DNA from 2 places in the Achromobacter sp. Root565 genome. Region 2 is predicted to be linked to the other one. Evidence: predicted binding sites of a transcription regulator. Region 2 holds the regulator's gene; the other holds the start of a gene.
What was found. Region 2 encodes FNR, which switches genes on or off when oxygen is low (the NO sensors DNR and NnrR bind a similar motif). Its sites were predicted from a motif close to TTGATNNNNATCAA; they were not measured.

Region 1: ASD71_RS06205 (universal stress protein) is a predicted target of FNR. The motif match lies at 2,566-2,579, and genes of this name have one in related genera.

What each region holds. Positions count from the first base shown of each region.
Region 1 is NZ_LMGO01000001.1:1,372,144-1,381,418, forward strand. It holds gene ASD71_RS28170 (hypothetical protein) at 70-234, shown strand; gene ASD71_RS27475 (DUF3309 family protein) at 282-434, shown strand; gene ASD71_RS06200 (2-hydroxyacid dehydrogenase) at 585-1,541, shown strand; gene ASD71_RS06205 (universal stress protein) at 1,667-2,503, opposite strand; gene ASD71_RS06210 (FUSC family protein) at 2,619-4,742, opposite strand; gene ASD71_RS06215 (EAL domain-containing protein) at 5,029-5,940, shown strand; gene ASD71_RS28175 (hypothetical protein) at 6,102-6,278, shown strand; gene treY (malto-oligosyltrehalose synthase) at 6,398-9,025, opposite strand; gene malQ (4-alpha-glucanotransferase) at 9,022-9,275, opposite strand, start outside.
Region 2 is NZ_LMGO01000001.1:2,253,888-2,263,162, reverse strand. It holds gene ASD71_RS10140 (thioredoxin family protein) at 1-45, opposite strand, end outside; gene ASD71_RS10135 (SRPBCC domain-containing protein) at 138-587, opposite strand; gene ASD71_RS10130 (helix-turn-helix transcriptional regulator) at 488-925, opposite strand; gene ASD71_RS10125 (hypothetical protein) at 1,002-2,171, opposite strand; gene fnr (fumarate/nitrate reduction transcriptional regulator Fnr) at 2,186-2,914, opposite strand; gene ASD71_RS10115 (gamma-glutamylcyclotransferase) at 3,012-3,446, opposite strand; gene clpB (ATP-dependent chaperone ClpB) at 3,585-6,191, shown strand; gene ASD71_RS10105 (hypothetical protein) at 6,293-7,957, opposite strand; gene ASD71_RS10100 (TetR/AcrR family transcriptional regulator) at 8,051-8,698, opposite strand; gene ASD71_RS10095 (Tm-1-like ATP-binding domain-containing protein) at 8,860-9,275, shown strand, end outside.

The sequences.
Region 1 (9,275 bases), 880 kb from region 2:
GATCGTGCCGCCGGTACCCACGCCGGGCCTGAGGCGCCGCCAGCGAGAGAATCTTCACAGGAGAGTGCAATGCAAACCGTCCTGCAATTACATGTGCCGCCGAAGCCGGACCCGATTCCGCCCGGCTCGCCGCCGGGCGATCTGCCCGTGGATCCGGATACCGATGAGCCGGACGTGGATCTTCCCCCGCTATCCCCGCCCGTCAAGGAAATCGTGCCGCCGAAAGACGCCTGACGCTACGCGCCTGAACAACTCGAATCAACAAAAACCAAGGAGTCATTATGTCGACCATCCTGCTGATCATCCTGATCCTGCTGCTTATCGGCGCCGTGCCCGCTTGGCCGCATAGCCGTGGCTGGGGCTACTACCCCAGCGGCCTCTTGGGCATCGTCGTAGTGGTGCTCATTGTGTTGCTGCTGATGGGACGCATATAGCGCCATGACACGCTGAAGGCCGCCGGATGCCTGCTAGCGTTCGGCTGGCCCCGTCAGGATGGACGCCAAGGGGCGCCCGTCCTGGCGCGTACGCCGCGTCGGGCGTAAGATTTGCGGGTTTCAGCAGCAACCTATACCCGCAGCCCCGACATGAGTATCCCCTTACTGATCCTGATCGACAGCGTTCGGGACTATCTTCCCGTCATTGAATCCAAGGGCTTTCGCCCGATCCTCGCCACCACCGACCAGACTCGCGCCCAGGCCATCCAGGACCATGGCGCCGATATCCGCGCCGTTCTGACCCGTGGCGCCACTGGCTTGCGCGCCGACGAGATGGCCGCGCTACCGCAATTGAGCATCGTGTGCTCGCTGGGCGTCGGCTATGAAAATATCGACCTTGCCGCAGCGCACACGCGCGGCATCCAGGTCACGAATGGTCCGGGCGCCAATGCCGTGTCCGTGGCCGACCACGCGATGGCGCTGCTGCTGGGCGCCGCGCGCCGGCTGCCGCAGGCCGACGCCTGGGTCCGGCAGGGGCACTGGAGCGGCTTCATGGGTCCGCAAGTCAGCGGCAAGCGTCTGGGCATTCTTGGGCTGGGCACGATCGGCCTGGAAATCGCCCGCCGGGGCGCCAATGGGTTTGGGATGAGCGTGGGGTACTACAACCGCCGCGCCCGCCCGGAATGCGGCTATACGTACTTCGACAATCCGCGCGCGCTGGCGGCTGAGTCCGATTTCCTGGTGGTGGCCACGCCCGGCGGCGCGGGCACGCATCATCTGGTGGACGCCGGCGTGCTGGAGGCGCTGGGTCCGGACGGGTATCTCATCAATATCGCGCGCGGCAGCGTGGTCGACACGGACGCGTTGATTGCCGCGCTGGCCGAGAAGCGCATCGCCGGCGCGGGATTGGATGTGGTGGACGGTGAACCGACCATTCCCGATGCGTTGAAGCGGCTGGACAACGTGGTCCTGACGCCGCATAGCGCGGGACGCTCGCCCGAAGCGGTGGCGGCGACCGTTGCTCTGTTTCTGGAAAACGCCACGGCGCACTTTGGCGGCAAACCCGTCCTGACGCCGGTGCGGGACGCGAGCCTCGTGGCGGCGTGAAGCCGCGCGGCCGTTTGCCGACGTGAACGTAACGTCGGCGGATGTGCCGATGTTGAATGCGCCGACGTCGCGTCCTTTGGGGGACGCGGCGTCGGCGTCTTTGCGGCTACGGTTCGGCCACCCCGTCAGTGCGAGAACATGATCGGCACGGTCATGCTCTTCAGAATGGACGCTGTGGCGCCGCCCATGGCCCATTCCCGGAACTTGCTGTGCCCGTACGCACCCATGACGATCAGGTCCGCGCTGTAATCCGCGGCGGCATTCAGGATGGTGCTGCCGACGCCGACGCCCTTGATGTCGCGGCGCACGTGGTCCGGCGCGGGAATGCCGTGCGCCACGCAATAGGTGGCCAGGTCTTCGAAGGGGATGGATTCGATGTTGCGGGTGGCCGCGCCTTCGTCCATGGTCAGCACGACCACGTGCGAGGCGCCCTGTAGCAGCGGGGTGGCGTCGGCCAGCGCGCGGGCGGCTTCGCGGCTGCCGTCCCAGCAGAGTAGGACGCGATCGCCGATGACCGGGAATTCGCCGCTGGACGGCACGACCATGACGGGACGGCCCGCGGTCAGCAGGGTTTGCTCGACGAATTCGTTTTCGTGCGCGGCCTCGACGTCGTCGCGGTTCTGCTGGCTGACGATGATGAGGTCGCTGGCACGGCCGTGCAGAGCGACGGTGGCGCTGGGCGAGGATTCGCCGGCGCGGACGACGGCCGGTACGTCTGCAGTGGCGGCGGCTTCCAGAAAGGCGTTTTGTACCTCGCCCCGGTTCTGCGCCTGCAGGTTTTTGATGATGTTGAGCGAGCGCGACATCATGACGGATTCGCCGTAGTAATACTGCGGCGGCGCGGAGCTGGCGTAGACCCCCACCAGTTCTGCCTTGTGGCGCTTGGCCAATTCCAGCGCGAGCGCGGTGCGGCGCTTGCAGTCAAACCCGTGGTCCAGGTGGACGGAAATGCGGCGGTACATGGAGGGCCTCCTTGGTTAAACAAGCCATGTCCGTATGGTTGCCGTTTAACCTGGGCTCCCCATTGATGCGCGTCAAGCCGGTTGGAGTTTCACCCCGCCGGCTCAATGCAAGCCGCTATTGCGGCGCCGGGTCGCGTTGCACGCGGTCGCGCAATTGGCGGATCTGCCGTGCCTGCTGCGCGATGCGGTCCAGCGGCGCGGCGAGCGCCGGCTCGGCGGCGGCGATGACCGCGGGCACGCCCAGGCCGCGTGCCTCGCGCACGGGGACCGGGCCTTCCGGATGCAGCACATGCGCCAGCACGGCGCCATAGTCCCGCAGGGCTGCCGCCGCAGGGGACTCGGGCGGCAGGGCTGGCTGGATTTCCAGCACAGTGCCCGCGGCCGTGATGCGGCGCATGGCGTTGAGCAGGTTCACGGCGGTGTCCACGTTCCGGTCGCGATGCACCGGATTCTGCTGGAGCCGCTGCAGGGACGCCTCGGCGTTGTCGGCCGACAGGCAGGCAAGCCGGCGCAGTCCCACGATGTCGCGGGAGGCGGCGGCGCCGCTCTTGTCCTGTGCCAGGGCCAGCGCGTAGTCCGCATGCCGCTGCAGCGCGCGCGTCAAGGCGCCGGCAAGCTGCCGCGGCTCTTTTTCCGGCCAGACCAGAAATCCCACGAGCAGCGCCAGAATGCCGCCCAGGACGCTGTTGAACGCGCGCAGCGCGGCGAGCGTGGGCTCGTAGATCTCGGGCTGCTGGATGTGGCTGACCAGGACGAACTGCGACGTCAAAAAGAAGGTGAAAAGCGCGTAATGGACGGTGCGCGCGGCGAACGTGCCCAGCGCGATGGGCAGGACCGCCAGCGCCACGGATAGGGGTGTGGTGAGCAAAAGTCCCAGCAACGAGGCGCCGATGGCGCCGGCCACACTGCCGACCACGCGCTCGACCGTGCGCTGCCAGGTCGTCGCAAAGTAGGGCTGCAGAATGAAAACCAGCGTTAGCGACATCCAGTAGCCGTGGTTGACGGCGAACGTCTTGGATAGCGCCACTGCAATGGTGGCGCCCACGCCAACACGCAGCGCGTGACGGAAGGCGTCGGATTCGAACCGCAGGTTCTGGCGCAGCGTGCGCCAGGCCTGCCGGGCGCCGCTCGCATCGCTTGCGCGGTGCGCGGGCGCGGCCGGGGTGGCGGCGAGGTCGAACAGGGATTGCGTGACCGCCTGCGCGGTGTGCAGCAGGCGGTCCAGCACCGGCACCACGGTGGCAAGGTCCGGCGCGTAAGCCATGGCGCCGCCGCGCAGGTCGCGCAGTCCGGCGTTGTAGTGGGCCAGGCGCTCGCGCAGGCACTCGGCCTGCTTGGCGTCGCTGACGTCGGAGGTGCTGGCGATGGCGTTGCAGACGCTGGCGTAGCGATGCAGCGCGTGCGACAGGTGCGCCCCGGCGCTGCGGCCCAGCCAGCGCGGGGCGTTGGATTCCAGCAGGTCGGCGGCGGCGACCAGTGCGATGAAGCTGTCCTCGGCGCTGTCCAGCAGATACAGCAGTTGATGGGCGCGGGCCCGGCGCGACGGGCGGGCGTCGAGCACCTCGCGGATCCGGACGCGGGCGGCTTCCAGGGCGGCGCGCTGGGCGCTGCGCTGCGGCCGGACGACGGCGCTCCAGGCTTGTGGCTCTGCCGCGGGCGCCAGGCCGGAGTACATGCGGGCCAGCGCATCGGAAAAGTCGGCGAGGCCCCGGTAGCAGTGGGCGACCGCATGGGTCGCGTCCTTCCAGGGCCGGCGGCGCCAGACAAGCGCCGTCATCAGGATCGCCCATACCGCGCCAGCCAGGAAGAACAGGGTGTACCAGAGGCTTTCCTGAAGCGTCGGCGCCGGCAGCTCGGCGGCCACGACAAAGCCGGCCGACAGCAGCGTGCCCACAATGGCGGCAGCGGGGCCCAGCACCCGCAATAGCCCGCCGAAGGTGCAGCAGACAAAGGTCAGCGGCAGCAGCAACCACAGATGCGACGCGCTGGCGCTGGCCAGCAGGCAGAACAGCGCGCCGATCAGGCCCAACGCCAGCATCGACCCGGCGCGCTTGCGCAAGGGGCCGCCAGGGTCGCCGAAGCAGGCCCAGAACGCCGCGATGGCGGTCCAGCCCAGGCGCGGCTCGTGGACCAGCACGGCGAGGATGACGGGAGCCGCGCTGATGGCGGCGGCTTGCAGGGCATCGAGCCACAGGACATTGCGCAGGGAGGCGCGCCAACGGGTAAGCAAACTAGTCACGCGGATGAAGTGCAGCGAAAAGAGGGCGGGCCAGGGCCGAAAGACGGCAACCCTACCATGTCGACAAGACAGTGGCAGGAGGATTCGGGGAAGGCCAGGCAACAAACCTGCAACGGGCGAACGAGCCGCCCGCAAAGCCGCGCCAAACATGAATTTGCGCACCTTAACACTGATGGTTACATGTGTGTGACTTTATGGCTCGGAGGGCGCAGAATGCGTCAATATCGTGTCCCGATCTGCGCCCGGACAGCGCAGGCAAGCCGTCGGGACACTACCGGAGCAAGCCATGTCAAATACTGAGTCTTGCCAAAATCCCGTGGTCAGCGACGCGGAAATCACGGCAATGATCACCGGCAGGGACGGGCTGCGAGTGCTCCTGCAACCGCAAGTCGACCTGCTGACCGGTCGCATCGTTTCCGCCGAAGCGCTGGTGCGCTGGCAGCACCCGCAGCTTGGCACTGTGATGCCTAACGATTTCATCCCTGCGGTAAATCGGCTCGGGCTGGACTGCATGCTGTTTGAACGCGTGTGCGTGCGGGTCATCGACGCGCTTCAGACGCTGCGCCGCGTTGGCGTCGCCGTGCCGCTGGCGATCAACGCGCCGGCCACCACGCTGTCGGAAATTCGCTGTGTCGACTTCCTGCTGGACCGCGTGCGGGCCGCGGAACTGCCGCCGTCGCTGGTGCGTGTGGAACTGACGGAAGACCAGCCCATACACGACCTGGACGTGCTGCGCGCATCTTTGCTGCGCCTGGAAGAGGCGGGCTGCGAAGTCAGCCTCGACGACTTCGGCACCGGCCACGCGTCGCTGAAGCTGCTGTCGGCGCTGCCGCTATCCGAAGTGAAGATCGACCAATATTTCGTCACGCGCATGCGCCGCAGCGCCGTGGCCTTCGAAGTCCTGCGTACCGCCGCGGAGCTGGCTACCCGCCTGGGTTGGCGCGTGGTCGCCGAAGGCGTGGAGAACGTTGCCGACATTCCCGCCCTGCGCGCGGCGGGCTGCCGCTACGGACAGGGGTTTTCGTTGGGTCGGCCCATGCCGCTGGACGAACTGATCCTGCGGCTGCGCACTCAGCGCGACGGCGGAGAGCCGCTGGCAGCGCCTGCCGCCTACGCGTCGTCGTGGCTGGACGCGTTCGATGGCCCCGGCCAGGATGCTGAAACCGGACGGCCCGCCGTGCACACGGCATTGCTCTAGCCCCTGTGCAACGGTAGTTTTTACCGATCGGCGCGGCATTTTGCGCCTTCCGCTTCCGTCCCCCAAGAATCATGTCTGGCGCTTCCCGTTGCGGGCGGCGTTGGGCACGCGGGTTGCTCTATGGTCTATGCGGAATATCTCCGCCTACTAGGAGACGTGTAATGGCCAACCAAAACCAACCCGACCAGCAGAAGCAACCGCAAAAGCAACAATCCCAGGAGAATCCTCGGGACCGTAACCAGCCGGGTCAGCAGCCCGGCCAAGCTGGCGAGCAGATGGAGAAAGACCGTAATCAGCAAGGTCAGACTTCAGATCAGCAAAACAGGAATCAGCGCTAAATGCGCTGACTACGCCGGCCGCGTGACCAGCGCGCGGTTCGTTGCGTAGTGCCTGACGGCCCCGGCCGCGTCCGCTCTCCGTGGCGCATCCGGGGCCAAATTGCGTCTGCCACCCCCGGTTATGCCGACAGGCACAGCACTGCGGGTCCGTCGCGCAGCAATTCGGTGATGGGCAGCAGGCCGTGGGCGTCCGTGCGCACGCGGCGGCCGGTCAAGGCGTCATGCAGCGACAGGCCAGGACTGCCTGCCGGCAATCGCAGCGTCGTCCCGGCCCAGAACGCGCGCGCGCCGGCTGCGTCGCCACGCGCATACCCGGTCAAATGCAGGGCACACGTCCGCGCCGCGACGATGAGGGCCGTCTGACCCTCGTGTTGGCGCACATACGCCAGCACGTGGCCAGCTTGAGCGCCCTCGGCCGCGACCGAGTGGAATTCCCCACTCGTAAAGGGCGCAGGGGTGCGCTGGCGGGCCAGAAGCAGCCGGTGAATCAGCGCCTGCTTGACCGCGCCGGTGCGCCAGGCCGACTCGGACAGGTCGATCGCCACGTCGCGTGATCCGTCAGCGAGCAGCTTCGCACGCAACGCGTAGTCGACCGGCCTGCGATTGTCCGGATCGACCAGGCTGAAATCCCACAAATCGGTTCCCTGGTACAGATCCGGCACGCCGGGCAAGGTGTTGCGCAGCAGCGTCTGCGTGAAGCTGTTGACCATGCCCGCGGGCGCGATCTCCAGGGCAAAGGCGGCAATGCCGGCCAGCACGCGGCGGCCTTCGGGGTCTCCGCCCAGCCACGCCAGGCATTCCTTTGCGGCGGCTTCGTAGGTGGGATCCTGGTCGGTCCAGCTGGTGTGCAGCTTGGCCTCGCGCAGCGCCTTTTCCTGCCACTGGCCGATCCGGTCCAGCCACGCTTGCAGGGCGTCGGGCGACCAGTCGGGGGGATCCGCGCGCCACTCGCAGGGCCATGCGCCGATCAGCGTCTGGATCAGCATGTAGCGGTCTGCCCGCGTCATGCCGCCGGGCAATGCGTCGATCCAGCCGCGCGCGGCCTCCTGCCAACGCTCGGGCATTTCCGTCAGGACAGCCAGCCGCATCCGTGTGTCTTCGCCGCGCTTGTGGTCGTGCGTGGCGGTGGCGAGCATGGCGCGGGGATGGGTGCGTGCGCGGGCGGCGCAGGCGGCATGGAAATCTTCGGCCGATAGGCTGAAGCACGCTGGCGACGCGCCCACCTCGTTGCGCGACAGCAGCGGTCCGTAACGGTAGAAGAGTGTGTCTTCCAACGCCTTGGCGGCCAAGGGCGGCGTCAGTTGCTGGAAGCGGCGCAGGGCGGTGGGATGGTCCGTTTCGCCGTTGAGCCATTGCGCAATCTGCGCCAGCAAGGTTGCGTCGGCCGAGCCTTCGCGCGCCGCCATCGCCGTCGCGGCGCCCTGAACCGCGACCTCTCGCTGGTGGGCGTCGGCCGGATTGCGGCCCTCGTCCTCCGCATAGGTGCGGTAGACGGGAAAGGCGGCCAGCAGGGCGCTCAGCGCGCGGTCGATCGCCGTGGCGGTCCAGTCGCGCGTGCGCAAATCGCGGGCGGCGATCTGTTCCAGGCAGCGCACCAACGCCTGCCGTTCCGCCGGGAAATGCCGGGCAAGCATGCGCACCCGTGCCGCGCGCAGCTGCTCGGCGGCGTCGCGGTCATCGCCGGTCAGGGTGCGCCAGAACGCCTGCAGCGGCGCCTCGGCCTGCGGGTCGTGCAGCACCGCGCTCACCTGATCCATGAAGTCGTAGCCCGTGGTGCCGTCCGTCAGCCATCGCGGGTCCAGCGCCTCGTCATGCGCCAGGATTTTCTCGACAACCAGGTAGGGCTGGTCCTGGCGCAGCGCCGCGGGACGGTTGGCATTGGCATCGGCAAGCCGTGCCGACAACCGGCGCAAATACCCGCCCGGCGTTGCCAGGCCGTCGATGTGGTCGATGCGCAGGCCGTCCAGCACACCCTGCGCGTACAGCCGCAGAACCAGCGCGTGCACGGCATCGAACACGCCGTCGTCCTCGACGCGCACGCCGACGAGTTCGCTGATTTCAAAGAAGCGCCGCCAATTGATCTGGTCCGGCGCGGTGCGCCACCACACCAGACGGTAGTGCTGGCGTTCCAGCAGTTCATGCAGGCGCTGCCGGCCAGCCGGTTGCGCGGGGTCGTATTCGCGTAGCCACGCCTGACGCTCCGCGCCGCGCGGCACGGACGACGGGGTCAGCGGAAAGCGCTGTCCATGCACGTCCAGCTCGGGGGCCGACGCGCCGGTGTCCCATTGCGGCGTGATGGCGCCGTGTTCCAGCGATGCGCCGTACGGGTCACCGAGGACCGGCAGCAGCACCTTGTTGCGCAGCGCCGGCGTGGGCGGGTTCCATTCGATATCGAAGTAGGCCGCGAATGCGCTGGCGGGACCATAGGCCAGCACGTCGTGCCACCAGGCGTTGGCGGGATTCGCCGCCATGTGGTTGGGCACGATGTCCGCGATGAGGCCAAGGCCACGCGCCCGCGCGGCGCTGGCCAGGCGGAGCAGGGCGGGCTCGCCGCCCAGTTCGGGGCTGACAACGGCGTGGTCGATGACGTCGTAGCCATGGGTGGAGCCCTCCCGCGCGCGCGTGATGGGCGATAAATACAGGTGACTGACGCCCAGGTCTGCGTAATAGTCCACCTGCGCGCACGCGTCGTCGAGCGTGAAGCCTGCGTGCAACTGCAGGCGGGCGGTGGCTTGCGGTGTGCTCAAGATTGTCTCCTTCCGGCGCGCGCGGCATCCAGGCGGGCCTGCGCGGCGGGGTCTGCGAATGTCGCGCGGATGCTCAATGGCATACGCTGGCGCCAGTTGGGATGGGTGTCGATGGTGCCGGGCAGGTTCGGCTGATCCAGCACGCCCGCAATATCCTCCATCGGCACCAGCAGCAGCGGGCAGGGACTGGAGGACACAAAGCGCAGCAGCTCGGGAACCGGGGCCTGGCCGGGCGGCGTTTCCGCCTTCG
Region 2 (9,275 bases):
GACAGTCCATTCATGGCGGGATACGACGGGATGATCGGTTTGCATTGTGCGTCTCCTTTGCGAGCCGGGCCCTATGACCCGGGGGCATTGACAGATCGGGGGTACAGATCGGGGGTACAGATTCAACTGCGGCAGGTTCAGGCCTTGCCGGCCAGATGATCCGCCAGCCGGTCCATGGCGCCGGACCAGCCGTCCTCGTGGCTGTCTCGGGTGGCCTCGTCGACGAACGGCGTCTGCAGGAAGGCAAGCTCGGTGCCCCCGTCCGCCGAGGTGAAGTCCAACGTGATCAGTGAGGTTTCCTGCGGCGTGTCGCGCCACGCCCAGGTGAACACCAGCCGGCGATGTAGCGCGACTTCCTGGTAGCGGCCGCTGGCGTGGTGTTCCCCGCCGTCTGCGGTGATGAAGCCGACCTGATAGGCGCCGCCCACGCGCACGTCGGTCTCGGCCAGCAGCACGCGTTGCGTGCCCGCCGGGCCGAACCAGCGCATCAGCGCTTGCGGGTCGGTCCAGGCTCGCCAGACGCGTTCGACGGGGGCGTCGAAGCGTCGCTGGAGCCGCAGTTCGAGGGGGGAGATTCGGTTTTCCATGGATGGATTTCCTCTTCGTGATAGAGATATCGCGCCAGCGAATCCAGCTGCCCGGTCCAGAACCGTTCGTACCGCGCCAGCCAGCCGGCGGCGGCGCGCATGGGTTCGGGAGACAGCGTGCAGCTCACCACCCGCCCGTCCTTGGCGCGCGCGATCAGGCCGGCGTCTTCCAGCACCCGCAAATGCTTCATGAAGGCGGGCAGGGACATGGCGTGAGGCCGCGCCAGCGTGCTGACCGAGGCCGAGCCCTGTTCCAGGTCCGCCAGTACCCGGCGGCGTGTGCCATCCGCCAGCGCGGAGAAGATGGCATCGAGAGCGTCATCATTTAACTTAACCATAAGGTTAAGTTTTAGGCCTGCCGCAAACCCGTGTCAAGCCGGATGGCTTGGGAATTTCCCTAGGGATGAGGCGGGCTTATTTGCCGCGCGGCTTGATGATGTCGCAGGCCGCGGCAGTGCTGCTGGCCCGGGCGTCGCTGGCCAGCAGCGCCCGCACGCCGCAGATTGACCCGAACATGCGCTTGCCGTCGTGGCCGACGCCGCCGACCTCGAAGGCGGTGTGACGCAGGGGGACGGGCTTGGCGCCGCGGGTAGCCAGCACGTGTTCGTACTGGACATAGCCCGTGCCGCGCGCCAGCCGCGTGGCGCCCTGGGCTTCGGCGCCGCAGGCCTTGTCCAGCAGCCGGTGCTCGGGGTTGTTGTCCGCGCCGCCCAGCAGGTAGACCACATCGCGCGACGCGTAACGCACGAAAAGGCGGGAATCATCGGATTCGCGGGCGTAGGCGGGCAGCTTGTCGGTGCCGTACTTGTACTGGTTGTAGGTGGGGCAGATGCCGCGCTCGTACGGCGCGTAGCCCTTGCCGTCGGCGCGTGGCCGCTCGTTGGTCAGGTACAGATAGGAAGACGGGTTGGCGACGACGTAGCGCATGGCCAGGCCGTCGCGGCGCAGCACCCCGTCCACGTTGTTCAGCACCGCATACCGATGCACCAGTTGCGCGCCGGCCGAATGACCGGCCAGTACGAGACCGGTAAGAGCTGGCAGGCGCTTGCGGTCGTTCAGGCTGCGCAGCAGGTCGTCCAGGACCTGAAACGAAGTGACGGGCGCAGGCCGGCCGGTGGCCTGGACGCTTTCCTGGCCGTCTTCCCAACTGGCCTTGCGCCAGGCCGCCATACCCGAGAAACCCGAGTCGATCGACCCGGAAAACCGCGGGGCAAGAACCAGCGTGTCGCTCGCGCGCCCGGGATCGGCGGCCACCAGCGCGGCGGCGGTTTCGTAGTAGTTGTCGGCGTCGCGCTTGACGCCGTGGATGACGATGAGCACCTGCTTGATGCCGCGCAGGTCGTCCTTGGCCAGATCCCGGTTGGCGTAGACCGGCATCTTGTACCGGTGACCGGGCCGGCCCAGTTCAACGGCCTGCCAGCGCAGCGGCGCCGCGCGCTTGGGCGCGGGCGTGGCTTCGTCGTAGTCGTAGGGGTCGGGCAGCGGCGTTTGCGCGCGCGCGGCGCCGCACGCGAGCATGGCGACGACGGCAAGCGATGCCGCCAGCGCGGTGCGGGACAGGGAAGTGGCAGGCGGGCGTCGCATGGCGCGGCGACCGCTCAGCAGCTTTCGTGTCCCAGCAGTTGCTTGAGCGCGGGCAGGTCCAGGATGCGGACTTCGCGCTGGTTGATCTTGATGAGGCCGTCGCGGGCAAATCGCGAGAACAGACGGCTGACCGTTTCCAGCGTCAGGCCCAGGTAGTTGCCGATTTCTTCGCGGCTCATGCGCAGTACGAACTCGGTGGACGAATAGCCCAGCGAGGCATAGCGCTGCGACAGGTTCAAGAGGAACGCGGCCAGGCGCTGTTCCGACCGCATGGACCCCAGCGAGGCCAGCATTTGGTGCGAGCGGGTGATCTCGCGGCTCATGAGGCGGCGGAACTGCTGTTGCAGTGACGGCAGGTGCGACGCGACGCGATCGACTTCGTTCAGGCGGATGACGCAAACCTCGGAGTCTTCGAGCGCCACGGCGGCCGACACGTGCTTGCCGTCCAGCATGCCGTCCATGCCGACGATTTCGCCGGGCAGATGAAAGCCGGTGATCTGGATCTGGCCGGTGGCGTCTTCAAGCTGCGTCTTCAGGCTGCCGAAGCGCACGCCATAGACGGCGTCGAGCGGATGATCCAGCGAATAGAGCGTCTTGCCTTTTTCCACGCGGACGCGCTCTTTAACCAGTTCGTCCAGCTTTTCGACTTCGGCGGCTGCCATGCCCACGGGAACGCAGACGTGACCCAGCATGCACGTGGAACAGTGGGCGGCATCAGGGGCAATGGGGACCCGTTTTTGCATACGATGACCTTTAGAGTGCCCATTGCGCGGCGGGCGCCGGAACGGGTGTGAAGCACGAGACAGGCATCTATTGTAGTCCGTTGTTACTACGGGTGTCTTACCGGGCGTCCTGCTTTGTTCTGGAAAGGCGGTGAGCGATCCAGTCGTCCCCCGCAATATCGACCGCCGCGGCCCGCAGCGCGGGGTCGATCGGATAGTACGCGCAGGGCAGAAGACCCGTCGCGCCGGGGCCTTCCAGGCGGGCGGAAACCGTCCGGCGCACGAAGCAGCCGGGCTTGCCGGGCTCGTATTCCTCGATCTCGTCCATCAGGGCAATCAGCGCCGGATCCACCCGGTAGACATCGCCGCGTACGCGCCGTCCGTCGTCCACGGGGATCAGGCCGGGCCAGTCGCCGAAATCGACCAGCATGCCAGGCACGCTGGCCGGTCCGACGTGGCTGGCGGCCGGCAAGCCGCGCGCCTCGGCGGCGCGGGCAAGATCGTTGATTTCGCCGGCCCGTAGGGTGCCGTACACAAAAACGTATATGCTCATTGCTCTGTTTGCTGGTGCACGTCGAAGAAAACCATGAGGGCCGCCGGGTGTTGAAATTGTCCCATCCGGCCACATATTCAGGTTATCGAGCCAGCCGGCACGGATCGGTCAGGCTCCCCACAAGCCAATACGACCATTATGCGATTCGACAAACTGACGACCAAGTTCCAACAAGCGCTGGCGGACGCGCAAAGTCTCGCCGCCCGCAACGACCATCCCTACATCGAACCCGTCCACGTGCTGTCCGCCCTGCTGTCGGATGCTGACAGCGGTGCAGGCAGTCTGCTGGCGCGTGCCGGCGTGGCGGTCAACCGCCTGGGCCCGGCGCTGGAGTCCGCCCTGAAGGGGCTGCCGCAGGTGCAGGGAGAAGACAACGTCCAGGTGGGCCGCGACCTGCAGGGCGTGCTGACCCGCACCGACAAGGAAGCCGCCCGCCGCGGCGACACCTACATCGCCAGCGAACTCTTTCTGCTTGCACTGGCCGACGACAAGGGTGAGGCCGGCCGCATCCTGCGCGATGCGGGCCTGCAGAAAAAGGCCCTTGAAGCCGCGATCGACGCCGTGCGCGGCGGCGAGAACGTCTCGGGCGCGGAAGGCGAGGCCAACCGCGAAGCCCTTTCCAAATACACGCTGGACCTGACCGAGCGCGCCCGGCAGGGCAAGCTGGATCCGGTCATCGGCCGCGACGACGAAATCCGCCGCACCATCCAGATCCTGCAGCGCCGCACCAAGAACAACCCCGTGCTGATCGGCGAACCCGGCGTCGGCAAGACCGCCATCGTCGAAGGCCTGGCGCAGCGCATCGTCAACGACGAAGTGCCGGAAAGCCTGCGCGGCAAGCGCGTGCTGTCGCTGGATCTGGCGGCGCTGCTGGCGGGCGCCAAGTTCCGCGGCGAATTCGAGGAACGCCTGAAGGCCGTGCTGAAAGAGCTGGGCCAGGACGACGGCCGCAACATCGTGTTCATCGACGAGCTGCACACCATGGTGGGCGCGGGCAAGGCCGAAGGCGCGATGGACGCGGGCAACATGCTCAAGCCGGCGCTTGCGCGCGGCGAGTTGCACTGCATTGGCGCCACCACGCTCGACGAATACCGCAAGTACATCGAGAAGGACGCGGCGCTTGAGCGGCGCTTCCAGAAGGTGCTGGTCGACGAGCCCGATGTGGAATCCACCATCGCCATCCTGCGCGGCCTGCAGGAACGCTACGAAATCCACCACGGCGTCGAGATCACCGACCCGGCCATCGTCGCGGCCGCCGAGCTGTCGCACCGCTACATTACCGACCGCTTCCTGCCCGACAAAGCCATCGACCTGATCGACGAGGCCGGTGCGCGCATCCGCATGGAGATCGACTCCAAGCCGGAAGTGATGGACAAGCTGGACCGCCGCATCATCCAGCTCAAGATCGAGCGCGAGGCCGTCAAGAAGGAAACGGACGACGCGTCCAAGCGCCGCCTGGGCGTCATCGAGGACGAGCTGCAGAAGCTGCAGCGTGAATACAACGACTTCGAGGAAATCTGGAAGGCCGAGAAGGCCGCGGTGCAAGGCACGCAAGCCATCAAGGAAGAGATCGACAGCGTGCGCGCCGAAATGGCGGAGCTGCAGCGCAAGGGCCAATTCGACAAGCTGGCCGAGCTGCAGTACGGCAAGCTGCCGGACCTTGAAGCGCGCCTGAAGGCCGCCGAGGTGGGCGCCGCCGAGGCCGCCGAAAACGCCGAAGGCGACGAGTCGCGTCCGCGCCTCTTGCGCACGCGTGTCGGCGCCGAGGAAATCGCGGAAGTCGTGTCGCGCGCCACGGGCATTCCCGTGTCGAAGATGATGCAGGGCGAGCGCGAGAAGTTGCTGCACATGGAAGAGTTCCTGCACAAGCGCGTGGTGGGCCAGGACGAGGCCGTGCGCCTGGTGTCCGACGCCATCCGCCGTTCGCGTGCGGGTCTTGCGGATCCGGCCCGCCCGTATGGCTCGTTCCTGTTCCTGGGCCCCACCGGCGTGGGCAAGACCGAGCTGACGCGCGCGCTTGCCGAGTTTCTGTTCGATTCTGAGGAGCACATGATCCGCATCGATATGAGCGAGTTCATGGAGAAGCATTCGGTGGCGCGGCTGATCGGCGCGCCGCCGGGATACGTGGGCTACGAAGAGGGCGGCTACCTGACCGAGGCCGTGCGGCGCAAGCCCTACAGCGTGGTGCTGCTCGATGAAGTCGAAAAGGCGCACCCGGACGTGTTCAACGTGCTGCTTCAAGTGCTGGACGACGGCCGCCTGACCGATGGCCAGGGCCGCACGGTGGACTTCCGCAATACCGTGATCGTCATGACGTCGAACCTGGGTTCGCACCATATCCAGACGCTGGCTGGCCAGCCGTACGACGTGGTCAAGGAAGTGGTGTGGGATGAACTCAAGCAGACGCTGCGGCCTGAGTTCCTGAACCGCATCGACGAAGTCGTGGTGTTCCATGGCCTGGAAGCGCAGCACATCGAGTCCATCGCCCGCATCCAGCTTCGCCGTCTGGGCGAACGCCTGGAAAAGCAGGAGATGCGGCTGGAGGTCACGGAACCGGCGCTGGCGGAACTGGCCCGCTCCGGCTTCGATCCGGTGTTTGGCGCACGGCCCTTGAAGCGTGCGATCCAGCAGCAGATCGAGAACCCGGTGGCGCGCCTGATCCTGGAAGGCAGGTTCGGCCCGCGCGACGTGGTGCCGGTGGACTGGCAGGACGGCCAGTTCGTCTTCACCCGCACGTTGCAGTGATCGCGCTGCAATAAGCAAAATGCCCGGCATAAATCTGCCGGGCATTTTTTTTGTCCACGCCATGGCGCCGATAACCTCGGCGCCGGCGCGGGCCAGTCAGATTAGTTCGCGACCGTCACGAACACCGGGTTCGAGTAGAACCACAGGTCGTTGTAGTTGCGGGCGTTGATGGCGTTGAAGCGCGCCGCGTTGTCGGCAAAATCGACCTTGGCATCCGGCAGCGGTTCGCCCGCTGCGGTTTCGCCGGCCACGTCCACGCCCAGATTGGTGCCGCGCAAGCGCAGGTACTGGCTCTTGTCGGCGGTGATCGTGGTCGTGATGACGTTGTAGCCGTCCTCGTCCACCTTCCAGTCGGCCTTGGTGAAGCGGGCCAGCACGCGCGTCGAGGGGTTGGTGTCGACGTCGTATTCCGGGGTGCCGGACTTGGCGCGCTCGGTCACGTCGCCCACGATCAGGTCCACGTGGTTCACGGTGGGCTTGACGTAGGTGGGGTTGCCGCTTTCGATCGGGTACTCGTAGTTGTTGCGCTCGGGGCTGCGGAAGCGGATGGTGACCTCGACCTCTTCACCCTTTGCCGCCTTGAGTTCACCGCCCATGTGCACGGCGCCGGCCGCGCCCTTGGCCTGGAAATCCAGCGCGTCGATCAGGTCGCCGAAGACGCCGAACATACGGCCGCTCTTCAGGCCGGCCACCACGGCCGCCATGTCGTCGCCGTCCTTCCAGACGTGCGTCTTGGAGTACTCGCCGGGCGCGTAGCCGCTGCTGTACAGACCCTGGCTCGTGCGGAAGTGGTAGTCCGAATCGGCCACGTTCCAGATGCGGCGGCCTTCGCCCAGCAGCGCGTCCCACGTGCCGCCCAGATGCGCGACCAGGTAGTCGGCGCCGCCATAGGTGCGGTTGGGCAGGAAGGGGGTGGTGTAGGCGGTGGCGTAGCCGCCACGGTCCGGCTCCATCTGGTTGCCGACCATGCCTTCGATGGCGAAGAAAACGTTCGGGGCCAGGTCGTTCATCTCGCGCAGCTGGCCGATGGTGTACTTGCCCGCGTAGCGCGACGGGTGGTTCAGCAGCATGTAGCTGTCGGGGTACTTGTCGCGCAGCCACTTCAGCGCGGCCAGCGAGTCGGCGTGCGTGGTGTAGGCGCGCGTTTCGCCGGACAGGCGCGAGACCAGCAGCGGGTCGAACAGGTTGGGGTCGCGGTTGGTGAACAGGTATTCGAACTCGGCCACGGCCTCCAGCGACTTGGGCGACTGCGGATCGTTGTAGCCGATGCCGATGTTCACATGGTCATGCGTGGGCATGTCCCATTCGAACGACGAGAAGATGATCTTGCCGGCGTAGCGGCCCGCGGCCTGCGCCTGCTTGATGTAGGGCGCTTCGTACTGCGCCATGCCTTGCGAGAACGGAATCGATCCGCCGGGCAGGTTGACGCCGGTATGGTCGCGGGCGGACAGGCGCAGATGGTTCGAGATGGCGGCCCAGTCCAGCTTGTAGCGGTCGAACGCCTGGTCCAGCGCGCTTTCCAGGCTGACCTGCGCGTCGTCCGACTGGAACGTGTGCACGTGCAGATCGCCCGTGGACCACGCGCCCGTCTCGACCGGCTTGGGTTGCTCTGTGGGCGGGGTGGGGTCAGTCACGGCGGGTGGCGTCGGCGCGGGGGCGGCCGCCTCATCATCGTCATCGCTGCCACCGCAGGCGCTCAACAGGGTTACGCAAGCCAGCGACAAGGGCATGATGGCTCGCCGCAGGCGGGATACTTCGAACTGCATCTACAACACTCCAACGTCATGACGGCGTGCAACACGCAAGCCGCGAAGCGCGCAACTATGCGGGCGGGGAATGACGTGGGAATGACAGTGGCGCTATTTCATTTTGGACCGGGCTTCGGCCAACGCCTGCGTGATGATGGCGTTGGCGGTCCAGCGCACGACGTCGGTGACCTCGGGCAGGTCGAGCTTCCAGATGTCCTTGAGCACGAGGAACACCTCGGTGCCGTACACAAGCGACAAGGCCTGCGCGACGCGGTCCTGCTGCGCGGGCGTGAGCTCCGCGGCCAAGGGGGCGATGGCGCGCCTTAGGATGTCGACGCGATGGCCGCGCACCAGTTGAGGCTCGGCGCCCGCCTTGCCGGCGCTGGCCTGCGCATGCTGTTGCAGCGACACCTGAATGGCGGCGCGTAGCGGCGCCTCGTGCGCCGCCAGCCGCGGATACGCGAAGCGCAGCAGCTCATCGACGCGTGCCGCCGCGTCAGGTGCGTCGGAATCCCAAGCAAGGATGGGGCCCAGGCTTTCGTCCACCACGGCGGCGATCAGCGCGCTCTGGCTGGGAAAGTAGCGGTAGGCGGTGGCGCGCGAGACATGGGCATGTTCGGCCAGCTCGGCGACCGAGGGCGTGACGCCCTGCGCCATCAGTTGCTGGGCGGCGTCGAGCAGGGTCTTGCGCATCCGGGCGCGCGGTCCGTGCGGGGGTTCGCCGCTGGCGGCCGCCTGCGGGCTGGCGGGGGCGATCAGCTTCGTGCCGGCGGCTGCCGCGGGCGCCTTGCGGGCAGGGGTTTCGGATTGACGTGAGACTGGTGTCTCAGTATGATTCTTTCGTCTCATTTCTGGATTCTACAGGCCTTTGGCCTCACATATCGAGGCGCGCACGCAGTGTAGCCGCCCGCGGAGGAGTCATGACGCATACCAAGCAGCGGGTCTTTGTCGCCGCGACCTACGACACCAAGGGCCACGAGGCCGAATACGTGGCGGATCTGCTCCGGCGCGAGGGGCTGGACGTGGTGTCGGTGGATGTCTCGACCTCGGGCGCGCCCAGCGCCGCGCAGGTCTCGGCGCAAGAGGTCGCGCGCAGCCATCCGGACGGCGCCGCGGCGGTCTTCACGGGCGACCGCGGCACGGCAATTGCGGCGATGGCCCTGGCGTTCGAGCGCTACGCCGCCGGCAACGCCGATATCGGCGCACTGCTGGGCTTGGGCGGATCCGGCGGCACGGCGCTGATCACGCCGGCCATGCGCGCGCTGCCCATCGGCACGCCCAAGGTGATGGTGTCCACGATGGCGTCGGGCAATGTCGCGCCTTACGTGGGGCCGTC